Regions from separate parts of the Microbacterium sp. W4I20 genome, predicted to be linked through region 2. Evidence: predicted binding sites of a transcription regulator. Region 2 holds the regulator's gene; the other holds the start of a gene.
What was found. The regulator HspR, encoded in region 2, represses chaperone genes until heat shock. The targets are predictions, from matches to a motif close to AAGTTGAGTCNNNNNGACTCAACTT.

Region 1 (6,651 bases), 120 kb from region 2:
CATGCCGATGCCGATCGACGACGCCACGATGACGAGGTTCATGTTGCCGCGGTAGTCGACCTTCGCGAGGGTGCGGATGCCACTGGCCGCGACGCTGCCGAACAGCACGATGCCCGCGCCGCCCAGCACCGGCGTCGGCACCGCGGCGACGACCCGTCCGAGCACGGGCAGCAGTCCGAGAATGACGAGCACGGCACCGCCCGCGGTCACCACGAATCGGCTCTTGACGCCGGTGATCGCGACGAGGCCGACGTTCTGCGCGAAGGCCGACTGCGTGAACGAGCCGAAGACGGGCGAGACCGCGCTCGACAGCATGTCGGCACGGAGTCCCGCGGCGATCCGCTTCGAGTCGACCTTGGTGCCGACGATCTCACCGACGGCCAGGATGTCTGCCGTGGTCTCGGTGAGAGTCACCAGGATCACGATGAACATCGAGATGATGCCGGCGATCTCGAACGTGGGCATCCCGAAGCCGAACACGCTCGGGAGGGCGAAGATGGGCCCGTCGCCGACGGCGGCGAAGTCGACGCGGCCGAGGATGGCCGCGAGGATCGTGCCGAGCACGATGGCGAGCAGGATGGCGAGGCGGGAGATCGCGCCGATCCGCACCTTGCTGAGCACCAGCACGATGACGAAGGTGATCGCCGCGAGCAGCAGGTTCTGCGGGTCTCCGAAGTCGTCGGCCTGACTGTTGCCGCCCATCGCCCAGCCCGCGGCCACCGGCAGCAGGGTGAGGCCGATGATCGTGATGACCACTCCGGTCACGACCGGCGGGAAGAACCGGATGATCGTGGCGAACACCGGGGCTATCAGCAGACCGATGATCGAGGCGACGATGACCGCGCCGAACACCGCAGGCAGACCGCCGCCGCTCGTCACGATCGCGCCCATCGTCGCGACACCGGCGAACGAGACGCCCTGCACGAGCGGCAGCTGAGACCCGAAGAACGGGATGCCGACCGTCTGCAGGATGGTGGCGAGGCCGCCCATGAACAGGCAGGCGGTGATCAGCACCCCGACCTCGGCGCCGCTCAGCCCGGCCATCGAGCCGATGATGAGCGGAGGGGCGATGATGCCGCCGTACATCGTGAGCACATGCTGGATGCCGTACGCGATCGTGCTGCCGAGCGGCATCCGCTCGTCTTCGGGTCGCGTCGCGACCGTCTTCGTCTTGTTCATGTCGACCTCTTCGTCGGTTATACGGGGATTCGGGGATGCTGCGGTTCGGGGCTGTGGTGTCTCAGGAGTGTCGGGCGAGGAGGCTTCGGGCCGCCTCGCTGTGGTGGGCGATGAGCTGGGGGACGTCGAGTCCCACGATCTGTCCGTCGAGTACGCGCCAACGTCCGCCGACCATGACGCGGTCGGCGCGCTCGGCGCCGCAGAGCAGCAGCGCCGCGACCGGGTCGTGGCTTCCGGAGAAGCGCAGCTCGTCGAGGGTGAACATGGCCAGGTCCGCCTGCTTTCCCGGGGCGAGGGTGCCGACGTCGGCACGGCCGAGTGCTCTCGCTGATCCGGCCGTCGCCCAGCCCAGGGCGCGCTCCGGGGTGACGGCTGCGGCGCCGTAGCGCAGGCGCTGCAGGTAGAGCGCCTGGCGGACCTCCTGGATCATGTTCGAGCCATCATTGGATGCCGAGCCGTCGACGCCGAGCCCGACGGGGGCGCCGGCATCCTCGAGTTCGATGGCGCGGGCGATGCCGGAGGCGAGGCGCATGTTCGAGGTCGCGCAGTGCGAGACGGCGGTGCCGGCGGCTCCCAGCCGGGTGATCTCGGCGTCGTCGAAGTGGATGCCGTGCGCGAGCCAGGTGCGGTCCGACAGCCAGCCGACGCTCTCGAGGTAGTCGACCGTGCGCAGGCCGAACATCTCGCGGCAGAAGTCCTCCTCGTCGAGGGTCTCGGCGAGATGGGTGTGCAGTCTCACGTCGAGGCGCTCGGCGAGGGCGGCGGTGTCGCGCATGACGCCGGTCGTGACCGAGAACGGCGAGCACGGCGCGAGCCCGATCTGCACGAAGGCGCCGTCGCCGCGCTCGTGATACGCCCCGATGAGCCGCTCGCTGTCGGCGAGGATCGTGTCGGCATCCTGCACCGTCGACTGAGGGGGAAGACCGCCGTCCTCCTCGCCGAGCGACATCGAGCCGCGGGTCAGCGTCGCCCGCATCCCGAGCTTCTTCACGACGTCGACCTGCACGTCGATGCCGTCTTCGAGCCCGTTCGGGAAGAGGTAGTGGTGGTCGGCCGCGGTGGTGCAGCCCGAGAGCAGCAGCTCGGCGAGCGCCGCGGTCGTCGCCAGCTCGAGATCGCGCGGCGTGAGCCCGGCCCATACCCCGTACAGTCCCTTGAGCCACGGGAACAGCTCGGCGCTGACGACGGGCCGCCAGGCACGGGTGAGCGTCTGGTAGAAGTGGTGGTGCGTGTTGATGAGACCCGGGATCACGACGTGACGCGAGGCGTCGAGCACCTCGTCGACGGGAGCCGAGGGCGTCCCGCCCGCGGGGATGACCTCGCGGACGCGGGAGCCTTCGACGACGATCCCGCCCGAGTCGTCGGCATCCGTGCCGGTGAAGATGCCGAGCGGGTTCTTGATCCACACGCTGCCGGTCTGCTGAGACATGAGGAGACTCCATCCGTATGAGTGGAGTCGAGCGGCCGACCCCACAGGGGGTCAGCTCAGTTTTTCCCTGTCTGCTGATCCAGGTGCTCCTCCGTCGGAACTCTCCAGATGTATCACGGGCGCGAGAGCCCGGTCAAGGATTTTTCCGAATCTCGGAGGTGGAATTCCGTAGTGTGGAAGTTATACGGTGAGCGCGAGTCCCGTCCCATCGGCCGCGACATCGACCCGCACGGTGTCACCGTCGTGCACGTTGCCTGACAGCAGCGCCGTCGCCAGCTTGTTCTGCACCTCCGACTGGATGAGCCGGCGCAGCGGTCGCGCACCGAACATCGGGTCGTAGCCGCGCTCGGCCAGCCAGGATCGCGCGTCGGGCGTGACGGCGAGCGTGAGCCGGCGATCGTGCAGCCGCTTCTGCAGCTGATCGACCGAGAGCTCGACGATCTGCGCAAGGTCGTCTTCGGTGAGCGACTGGAACATCACGATGTCGTCGAGGCGGTTCAGGAACTCGGGCCGGAACGCCTGTCGTACCAGCGCCATGACCTGCTCGCGCTTCTCGTCGGGCGAGAGGATCGGGTCGATCAGCACCGGCGAGCCGAGGTTCGAGGTGAGGATCAGGATCACGTTCGTGAAGTCGACCGTGCGGCCCTGGCCGTCGGTGAGCCGCCCGTCGTCGAGCACCTGCAGCAGCACGTCGAACACCTCGGGGTGTGCCTTCTCGACCTCGTCGAGCAGGATCACGCTGTACGGGCGTCGGCGCACGGCCTCGGTGAGCTGACCGCCCTGCTCGTAGCCGATGTATCCGGGAGGGGCGCCGACGAGCCGCGAGACGGAGTGCTTCTCGCCGTACTCCGACATGTCGATGCGCACCATCGCGTGCTCGTCGTCGAAGAGGAACTCCGCGAGAGCCTTCGCCAGCTCGGTCTTGCCGACACCGGTCGGGCCGAGGAACAGGAACGAGCCGGTCGGACGACCGGGGTCGCTGATACCCGCGCGCGAGCGGCGCACGGCATCCGACACCGCCTTCACGGCATCCTTCTGCCCGATCAGGCGCTTGCCGAGTTCGTTCTCGAGGTGCAGCAGCTTCTCGCTCTCGCCCTGCAGCAGTCGGCCGACGGGGATGCCGGTCCAGGCGGCGATCACGCCGGCGATGTCTTCGTCGGTGACCTGCTCATTGACCATCCGTCCCTCGGACGAGACGGCGGCCTCGGCCTGCTCGGCTTCGGCGATGTCGCGCTCGAGGCGCTTGATGGTCTCGTACTCGAGCTTGGAGGCACGGGTGTAGTCGGCTTCGCGCATCGCGAGGTCGCGCTGGGTGATGGCGTCGTCGAGCTGCTTCTTCAGGTCGCCGACGCGGTTGAGGCCCTGTCGCTCGCGCGCCCAGCGCTCCTCCAGTTCGGCGAGCTCCTTCTCGAGCCCGCCGAGCTGTTCGCGGAGCGTACCGAGGCGCTCCTTCGACGCGGCATCCTTCTCCTTCTTCAGCGCCAGCTCTTCGAGCTTCATCCGGTCGACCTGGCGCTTGAGCTGGTCGATCTCGACGGGCGAGGAGTCGATCTCCATCTTGAGCCGTGACATCGCCTCGTCGATGAGGTCGATCGCCTTGTCGGGCAGCTGGCGGGAGGGGAGGTAGCGGTTCGAGAGCGCAGCCGCCGCGACGAGGGCGCTGTCGGCGATCGTGACCCCGTGGTGGGCCTCGTACCGGCCCTTGAGGCCGCGGAGGATCGCGATGGTGTCTTCGACCGTGGGCTCGCCGACGTACACCTGCTGGAAGCGCCGCTCCAGCGCGGCATCCTTCTCGATGAACTCCCGGTACTCGTTGAGTGTGGTGGCGCCGATCAGACGCAGCTCGCCCCGGGCCAGCATCGGCTTGAGCATGTTGGAGGCCGCCACGGAACCCTCGCCCCCGCCCGCGCCCATCAGCACATGCAACTCGTCGATGAACGTGATGACCTGGCCGTCGGACTCGGTGATCTCCTTGAGCACCTGCTTCAGACGCTCTTCGAACTGCCCGCGGTACATGGCTCCGGCGACCAGCGCCGAGATGTCGAGCGTGATCAGCTCCTTGTCCTTCAGCGACTCCGCGACGTCGCCCGCGACGATGCGCTGGGCCAGACCCTCGACGACGGCGGTCTTGCCGACGCCGGGCTCGCCGATCAGCACCGGGTTGTTCTTGGTGCGACGGGTGAGCACCTGGCTGACACGGCGGATCTCGCTGTCGCGTCCGATCACCGGGTCGAGCTTTCCCTGTCGAGCGCGGTCGGTCAGGTTGATGCCGAACTGCTCGAGGGCGGACTGCTGATCTTGGTTCTGAGAGCCGGTCTGCGGGTTGCTCATGTGTCCCTCCTGGGGAGACTCCTTAAAGTTGAGTGGGCTTGACTCAACTTTAGCAAACACCGCCGACAAAGGCGAGGGCGGGCCCGAGCATGATGCTCGAACCCGCCCTGTAGAGCGACGCTGTGCAGGAAGGATGCTGCCGATCAGTCGGTCATGCCGCGGCGCAGCAGGCGTCCGCGCGGGGTCTCGAAGTCGATGACCTCGCCGTGCAGCCAGGTCTTGCGCACCACACCGGCCAACGGCTTGCCGTGGTACGGGGTGAGCTGGTTCTTGTGGTGCAGCTTCGTGACGTCGACCACGTACGCGTCGTCGGCGGCGAACACCGAGAAGTCCGCGTCGTAGCCGGGTGCGATGCGCCCCTTGCCGGTGAGCCCAGCGAAGTTCGCGGGCCGCTCGCTCATCCACGACACCACGGTCTCGAGCGAGAGTCCACGCTGTCGCGCCTCGGTCCAGATCAGCGACAGCCCGAGCTGCAGCGAGGCGACGCCGCCCCAGGCGACCGCGAAGTCGCCGTTGTCGAGATCCTTCAGGTCGAGCGTCGAGGGCGAGTGGTCCGACACGATGAAGTCGATCGTGCCGTCCTCCAGCCCCTCCCACAGCAGCTCGCGGTTGCCGGCCTCGCGGATCGGCGGGCAGCACTTGAACTGGGTGGCCCCGAGCGGGATCTCCTCGGCGGTGAGGGTGAGGTAGTGCGGGCACGTCTCGACCGTCAGCTTGAGCCCGTCCTGCTTGGCGCTGCGGATCATCGCGAGGGCGTCCGACGACGACAGGTGCAGGATGTGCGCGCGCCCGCCGGTCCAGCGCGTGCGCTCGATCACCTCGGCGATGGCGAGGTTCTCGGCACCGCGGGGGCGCGAGGCCAGGAACTTGCCGTAGTCGTCGCCCTCGGGTGAGGGCGCACGGTCGATGGCACGGGAATCCTCGGCGTGCACGATCATCACGGAGTCGAACGATGCGAGCTCGCGCATGTCCTTCTCCATCTCGTCGGCGTCGAGCGGAGGGAACTCGTCGACGCCGGAGTGCAGCAGGAAGCACTTGAAACCGAAGACGCCGGCGTCGTGCAGCGCGCGCAGCTCACCGGTGTTTCCCGGCACCGCCCCGCCCCAGAAGCCGACGTCGATGTGCACCTGGTCGCGGGCGACGTCGCGCTTGATGTTCAGCGCCTCGACGTCGATGGTCGGCGGGATGCTGTTCAGCGGCATGTCGACGATCGTCGTCACGCCACCGGCGGCTGCGGCCTTGGTCGCCGACGCGAAGCCCTCCCACTCGGTGCGGCCCGGCTCGTTGACGTGCACGTGGGTGTCGACGAGCCCGGGGATGAGCGTCTCGTCGTCGGCGAGCTCGATGATCTCGTCGCCGTCGAGGTTGTTGCCCAGCGGCTGCATCGCGACGATGACACCGCCCCGCACGCCGACCTCACGGGCGCTGATGCCCGCCGACGTCAGCACACGCTGCCCTCGGATCACGAGGTCGTAGTGCTCGCCGGTCGGGTCCAGCGACGATCCGGCATCCTGCTTGTCCTGCTCCTGCGACATGTCGCCTCACCCATCTGCCGGCGTCGCGCCGACGTTCACTGCTGTCTTCGATTCTCTGCCCTGATCCGCTCGCGCGCACTCAGCGTGCGGCGAACGGGAACCCCGTGATCCGCTTCGGGCGCGGCGGGGCGTAGGTGCGCACCTTCGAGGTCTGGAGTCCGAGGCGCACCAGGCCCT
Region 2 (6,651 bases):
ACACCAGCACTGTTCTGACACCAGCACTGATCTGAAGCGCGCTCAGTCTGGAGACCCGATCACTTGCTCACATGGATCGCGACCCTGCTGATGACATCCGCCGCGCGTTCCGGGGCCTCTGCCGATCGACAGACGACCGTGAGATAGACAGCGGCCCTCAGCTCGGCGAACCCGCGCACGGCGTAGACCCAGCTGCCGCGGTCGTCCGCACCGCCCGCATATCGATACTCCGCAGCCGGATTGTCCTCGAACGTGAATCCCATCACGCCATCCGACACCTCGCCATCGAGGGGAGCGTTCTGGCTCTTCATGACGCTCGCGAGGACGAAATCCGACGCGTCGCGGTCATCCGTCGAGGTCATGTCGAACACCTTCCCCTGCCAGAACACGGCGAGGCACTCGTCATCGGCGCTCCGGTACTGCCACGTCCCAAAACCCTCATCCGGGGCGTCGAGAGTCCACTCGTCGCCCGCAAGCCGGGCATCGTTCCAGCCCGCGATCGCATCCGATGGGAGTACTGCGCCATCGTCGAACGTCAGGGTGTCCCCGGTGCGATCCTCGATGGTGAAGGGGGGCGACGGCGACACTCTCGGCTCCGGACTCTGCGCCTCCCGGGTGCCGGGCGCTTCTCGCGCTTCCGGCGGCACCGAGCATCCGCTCAGCACGAGAAGAGCGAGGACAGCGGTCAGGGCGACGAGGCGAGATGCGTGGGAAGTCATGGTGGGGGAGCCTAGGCAGCATCGTCCTCGTTCGATTTCCCCTGTGGATAACCCCGATCCACAAAGTTGAGCCAACTCATATCAACTTCGTTTTGACACCATCCCGCGGTCGGAGTACAGTTGAGCCATCGCGACTCAGGTTTCTCTGATCGCCGCAGATTTCCGCACCAAGAAGAACTTCCAACAAAGGAGAAAACACATGGCACGTGCTGTCGGTATCGACCTCGGAACCACCAACTCCGTCGTCAGCGTCCTCGAGGGTGGCGAGCCCAAGGTCATCGCCAACGCCGAGGGATTCCGCACCACCCCCTCGGTGGTCGCCTACACCAAAGACGGAGAGGTGCTGGTCGGCGAGACCGCCAAGCGCCAGGCCGTCACCAACGTCGACCGGACGATCTCTTCCGTCAAGCGCCACATGGGCACCGACTGGAGCTTCGACGTCGACGGCAAGAAGTGGACGCCGCAGGAGATCTCCGCGCGCATCCTCATGAAGCTCAAGCGCGACGCCGAGTCCTACCTGGGTGACACCGTGACCGATGCGGTCATCACCGTCCCCGCGTACTTCAACGACGCCGAGCGTCAGGCCACGAAGGAGGCCGGTGAGATCGCGGGCCTCAACGTGCTCCGCATCATCAACGAGCCGACCGCGGCTGCCCTCGCCTACGGACTCGACCGCGGCAAGGAAGACGAGCTCATCCTGGTCTTCGACCTCGGTGGCGGAACCTTCGACGTCTCCCTCCTCGAGGTGGGCAAGGACGACGACTTCTCGACCATCCAGGTGCGCTCGACCGCCGGTGACAACCGCCTCGGTGGAGACGACTGGGACCAGCGCCTCGTCGACTTCCTGATCAAGCAGTTCAAGGAGACCACGGGCGTCGACGTCTCGGGCGACAAGATCGCCCTCCAGCGCCTCAAGGAGGCTGCAGAGCAGGCCAAGAAGGAACTCTCCTCCTCGACCAGCACCAGCATCAACCTCCCGTACCTGTCGCTGACCGACTCGGGCCCCGTCTCGCTCTCCGAGACGATCACCCGCGCGAAGTTCGAGGACCTCACGAAGGACCTCCTCGACCGCACGAAGAAGCCGTTCGAAGACGTCATCCGCGAGGCCGGCATCAAGGTCGCCGACATCGCGCACGTCGTGCTCGTCGGTGGATCGACGCGTATGCCCGCCGTCGCCGAGCTCGTCAAGCGCGAGGCCGGCAAGGAAGCGAACAAGGGCGTCAACCCGGATGAGGTCGTCGCCGTCGGTGCCGCCCTGCAGGCCGGTGTCCTCAAGGGTGAGCGCAAGGACGTGCTGCTCATCGACGTCACCCCGCTGAGCCTCGGAATCGAGACCAAGGGCGGCATGATGACCAAGCTCATCGAGCGCAACACGGCCATCCCGACCAAGCGCAGCGAGACCTTCACCACGGCAGACGACAACCAGCCGTCCGTCGCGATCCAGGTCTTCCAGGGCGAGCGCGACTTCACCCGCGACAACAAGCCCCTCGGCACCTTCGAGCTGACCGGAATCGCCCCGGCCCCCCGCGGCATCCCGCAGGTCGAGGTCACCTTCGACATCGACGCCAACGGCATCGTGCACGTGTCCGCCAAGGACAAGGGCACCGGCAAGGAGCAGTCGATGACGATCACGGGCGGCTCGTCGCTGTCCAAGGAAGACATCGAGCGCATGGTGCGCGAGGCCGAGGAGAACGCGGCCGAAGACAAGAAGCGCCGTGAGGCCGCCGAGGTCCGCAACCAGGCCGAGACCCTCGCCTACTCGATCGACAAGCTGATCAAGGAGAACGAGGACAAGCTCCCCGCCGACGTCAAGGAGTCGGTCCAGGCCGACGTCGACGCCCTCAAGACGGCTCTCGCCGGCGAGGACGACGACGCCGTGAAGACCGCGTTCGACAAGCTGAACGAGTCGCAGGGCAAGCTCGGCGAAGCGATCTACGCCTCCTCCCAGGCCGATGCCGCAGCCGGCGCCCCGACCGACGGCGAAGCCCCGACCGCCGATGATACGTCCTCCGAGGAGGACGTCATCGACGCCGAGGTCGTCGACGACGAGGAAGACAAGAAGTAATCATGACGGACAAGAACTTCGACAACGGTTCGGTTCCTGAGCCTGACGAAGGACGCAGCGAGGGGTCGGATGCTCAGGCATCCGGCCCCGCGCCGCAGAACCCCGACTCCACCGAGGCTGCCGCGGCCGAAGGCTCTGACGAGACCCCGGTCGACGGCGCGCCCGATTCGGTTCCTGAGCCTGACGAAGGGCTCACGGTCGACGACATCCTCGGCGCGACGCAGACCGGCGAGGCCGCGGCGGAAGACGCCGTGCTCGCCGACCTCGAGTCCACCCTGCTGAACGACCTCAAGCGTCTGCAGGCCGAGTACGCCAACTACCGCCGCCGCACCGAAGAGCAGCGTCAGCTCGAGGCCGACCGGGCGAAGGGCGAGGCCGCCAAGGGTCTCATCCCCGTGCTCGACGACCTCGACCGCGCCGCCCAGCACGGCGACCTCGTCGAGGGCACTCCCTTCGCCGTGATCGCCGAGAAGGTGCGCGTCGCGGTCGAGCGTCTCGGCGTCGTCTCGTACGGCGAGAAGGGCGAGGTGTTCGACCCGCAGCGCCACGAGGCGATCTTCCAGCAGCCCACTCCGGGCACCACCGAGACCACGGTGCTCGAAGTCGTCGAGGTGGGCTACCGCCTCGGTGACATCGAGCTGCGTCCCGCGAAGGTCGTCGTCGCCGTCCCTGCCGAGTAGGTGATCGATGGCCAGCCAGGATTGGTTCGAGAAGGACTTCTACAAGACCCTCGGGGTCGCGAAAGACGTCAGCGACGCCGACCTCAAGAAGACGTATCGCAAACTGGCGCGCAAGTATCACCCCGATTCCAATCAGGGTGATGCCGCGGCGGAGGCGAAGTTCAAAGAGGTCAGCGAGGCGTACTCGGTGCTGTCCGACTCCGAGCAGCGCAAGGAGTACGACGAGATCCGCGCGATGGGCTCGGGTGCACGCTTCACGGCGCCGGGCTCGAGCTCGGGCGGCTTCGAAGACGTCTTCAGCCGGTTCGGGCAGCAGGGCCGTGGGCAGACCGCCGATTTCGAGGACATCTTCGCGATGTTCAACCAGGGTCAGGGCGGCACCTTCGGGTCCGGCCGCTTCGGTCAGACCTCGGGTGGCTTCCGCGGCCCGGGCGGCCCGCAGCGCGGCGCCGACGTCACCGCGCGCACCACGCTCGACTTCATCACGGCCGTGCAGGGGGAGACGATCTCCCTCCAGGGCGATGACGGCAAGCCGTTCAAGGTGAAGATCCCGGCAGGTGTGGCCGACGGACAGAAGATCCGGCTGCGCGGTCGTGGTCGCCCCTCGCCCGATGGCGGGGAGCGCGGAGACATCGTGGTGCAGATCGCGGTGCGTCCGCATCCGGTCTTCACGCGCGACGGACTCAACCTCCGCGTCATCGTGCCGGTCACCTTCACCGAGGCGACCCTCGGTGCGACGATCGAGGTTCCGACGCTCGGCGGAGACGTGGTCAAGCTGCGCGTCGCACCGGGCACCCCGTCCGGCCGCGTGCTGCGCGTCAAGGGCCGCGGAGTCGCGACCTCGAAGGGCACCGGCGACCTGCTCGCCGAGCTCCAGGTCGCGGTGCCGACGCACCTCGACGACGCCGCACGTGAGGCGCTCGAGAAGTTCCAGGCGCTCGAGCCCGACGAGAACCCGCGGGCCGAGCTGATGGCGAAAGCGCGGCGCTGAACATGAGCCCGATCATCGCGGACACCGGAGTGGAGGTGAGCGTCCATGACTGACCAGGGCATGGATGCCGACACCCCGGTGTTCGCGATCGCCGTCGCCGCCGAGCTCGCGGGCATGCACCCGCAGACTCTGCGGCAATACGACCGGATCGGTCTCGTCGTCCCCGGCCGCACCTCCGGCGGGTCACGACGCTATTCGACCCGCAACATCGAACAGCTCCGTGAGGTCGCGGAGCTCTCCTCTCAGGGTGTGAGCCTTCCCGCGATCGCCCGACTCCTCGACCTCGAAGACGAGAACCGCGTGCTGCAGAGCAGGATCGCCCAGCTCGAGGGCGCACTGCGCGCCGAGCGGGAGAGCCGCCCCGGCGTGCGCGTCTTCGCCGCCGGATCCACAGGCGTCGTCCCGATGCCTTCCGGCCGCCGTCTCCGCCGCTCCACCGAGATCATGCTCTGGAACCCGCGCCGCGAAAGCTAGTGCTCTTCCACACCTTCCGGTCGCAATTGATGCCGCTCGGACGTCTCCGAGGCAGCACGAAGTGCGACCGGAGTGCAGCCGCGCTCTCGACAGAACGGGGGGATGCACTGCTCGGGGAGCAGCTGGTAACGTTGCCACATCCACCCCCCTCACCGGTTTCTTCCGCGTGCGCGCGGACGGAACGACGACACGAAGGAGTGCACTGTTGGCTGACAACACCGCCGGCGAAAACAGCGAAGCGGCAGGCCGAAACGCGGCAAGCAACGACGCGAGCGGCCGAGAAGCGATCGGAGTCGGCGTCGTCGGATTCTGGCACGTCCACGCAGACGACTACGCCCGCGAGACCACAGAGCACAGCGGCACCCGCCTGGTCGCCGCCTGGGACCCGGATGCCGAGCGTGGCTCCGAAGGTGCTGAGCGCCTCGGCGTCGACCTCGCCGACAGCCTCGACGAGCTCCTCGCTCGGCCCGACGTCGACGCGATCACCGTGACGACCGCGACCAACGAGCACACGGACGTCATCGGGCGCGCCATCGCCGCGGGCACGCACGTCTTCACCGAGAAGCTGCTCGCACCGACGTTCGCGGAGGCCGAGGCGCTCGTCGCCGCCGCGCGGGAGAAGGGCGTCGCGCTCGTCGTCTCCCTGCCCCGCTTGTCGGAGCCGCTCATCACCACGGTCGCGCAGCTCATCGACGACGGCGCGCTCGGTGACGTGACCTATGCCCGCGTGCGGATGGCCCACGACGGCTGGATCGGCGGCTGGCTGCCCGAGCGCTTCGCCGACCCGGTCGCCGCCATCGGCGGAGCATTCGCCGATCTCGGCTGCCACCCGGCCTACCTCGTGCAGCGGTTCCTCGGCGCCTTCCCCGACGAGGTCACCGCCTCCTACGGACACGTCACCGGTCGAGCCGTCGAAGACAACGCGGTCGTCGTCGCCCGCTACCCCGGCGGGGCGCTCGGCGTCGCCGAGGCCAGCTTCGTCACGACCCCCGGCGCGTTCGCACTGGAGATCCGCGGCACCGAGGCTTCGCTCCTGTTCGGATTCGGTCAGGAGACGCTCACGGCCAAAGGAGGCCGCTTCGGCGACACCTGGGTTCCCGTGGAACTCGGCGCCGGCGCCCCGACCCCGTACGCACTGTGGATCGACGCGATCCGTGGCGAAGCCGACACTACCGACAACCTCCAGGCCGCCGTGGACCTCACCCGGTTCGTGGTCGCCGCCAACGACGCAGCGAAGGGACACGCATGACCACCTCGACAGACCACGCTTCCACGGGCAGGATCCGGATCGGACTGATCGGCGCCGGCGGCATCGCCGGAGCCCACGTCGCCGGATATCTCCGCAACCCCGACACAGTGACGTTCGCGGCGATCGCCGATCCGGTCGCGGAGAGCGCCGAGAAGCGCCGCGGTGACGACGCCGATGTGCGCATCTACAGCGACTACCGCGACATGATCGCCGCCGGCGGCCTGGATGCCGTCGACATCTGCCTCCCGCATCACCTGCACGCCGAGGCGGTCATCGCCGCGGCGGATGCCGGCCTGCACGTGCTCTGCGAGAAGCCGCTGTGTCTGACCGCCGACGAGGCCGAGGCCATCGCCGCCGCAGTCGAGCGCAACGGCGTCACGGTCATGTGCGCGCACAACCAGCTCTTCCTCCCCGCGGTCGCCGCGGCGAAGGAGCTCGTCGACAGCGGGGCGCTCGGACGCGTGTACGAGGTG

Region 1: a site for HspR is predicted at 4,965-4,989, ahead of QFZ21_RS15150 (ATP-dependent Clp protease ATP-binding subunit). Genes of this name have one in related genera too.

What each region holds. Positions count from the first base shown of each region.
Region 1 covers NZ_JAUSYB010000001.1:3,117,734-3,124,384, reverse strand. The annotation lists gene QFZ21_RS15160 (nucleobase:cation symporter-2 family protein) at 1-1,179, opposite strand, end outside; gene QFZ21_RS15155 (8-oxoguanine deaminase) at 1,241-2,608, opposite strand; gene QFZ21_RS15150 (ATP-dependent Clp protease ATP-binding subunit) at 2,789-4,939, opposite strand; gene allB (allantoinase AllB) at 5,083-6,474, opposite strand; gene QFZ21_RS15140 (aspartate/glutamate racemase family protein) at 6,554-6,651, opposite strand, start outside.
Region 2 covers NZ_JAUSYB010000001.1:2,993,559-3,000,209, forward strand. The annotation lists gene QFZ21_RS14590 (hypothetical protein) at 60-719, opposite strand; gene dnaK (molecular chaperone DnaK) at 919-2,784, shown strand; gene QFZ21_RS14600 (nucleotide exchange factor GrpE) at 2,787-3,464, shown strand; gene QFZ21_RS14605 (DnaJ C-terminal domain-containing protein) at 3,472-4,455, shown strand; gene QFZ21_RS14610 (heat shock protein transcriptional repressor HspR) at 4,501-4,929, shown strand; gene QFZ21_RS14615 (Gfo/Idh/MocA family protein) at 5,135-6,178, shown strand; gene QFZ21_RS14620 (Gfo/Idh/MocA family protein) at 6,175-6,651, shown strand, end outside.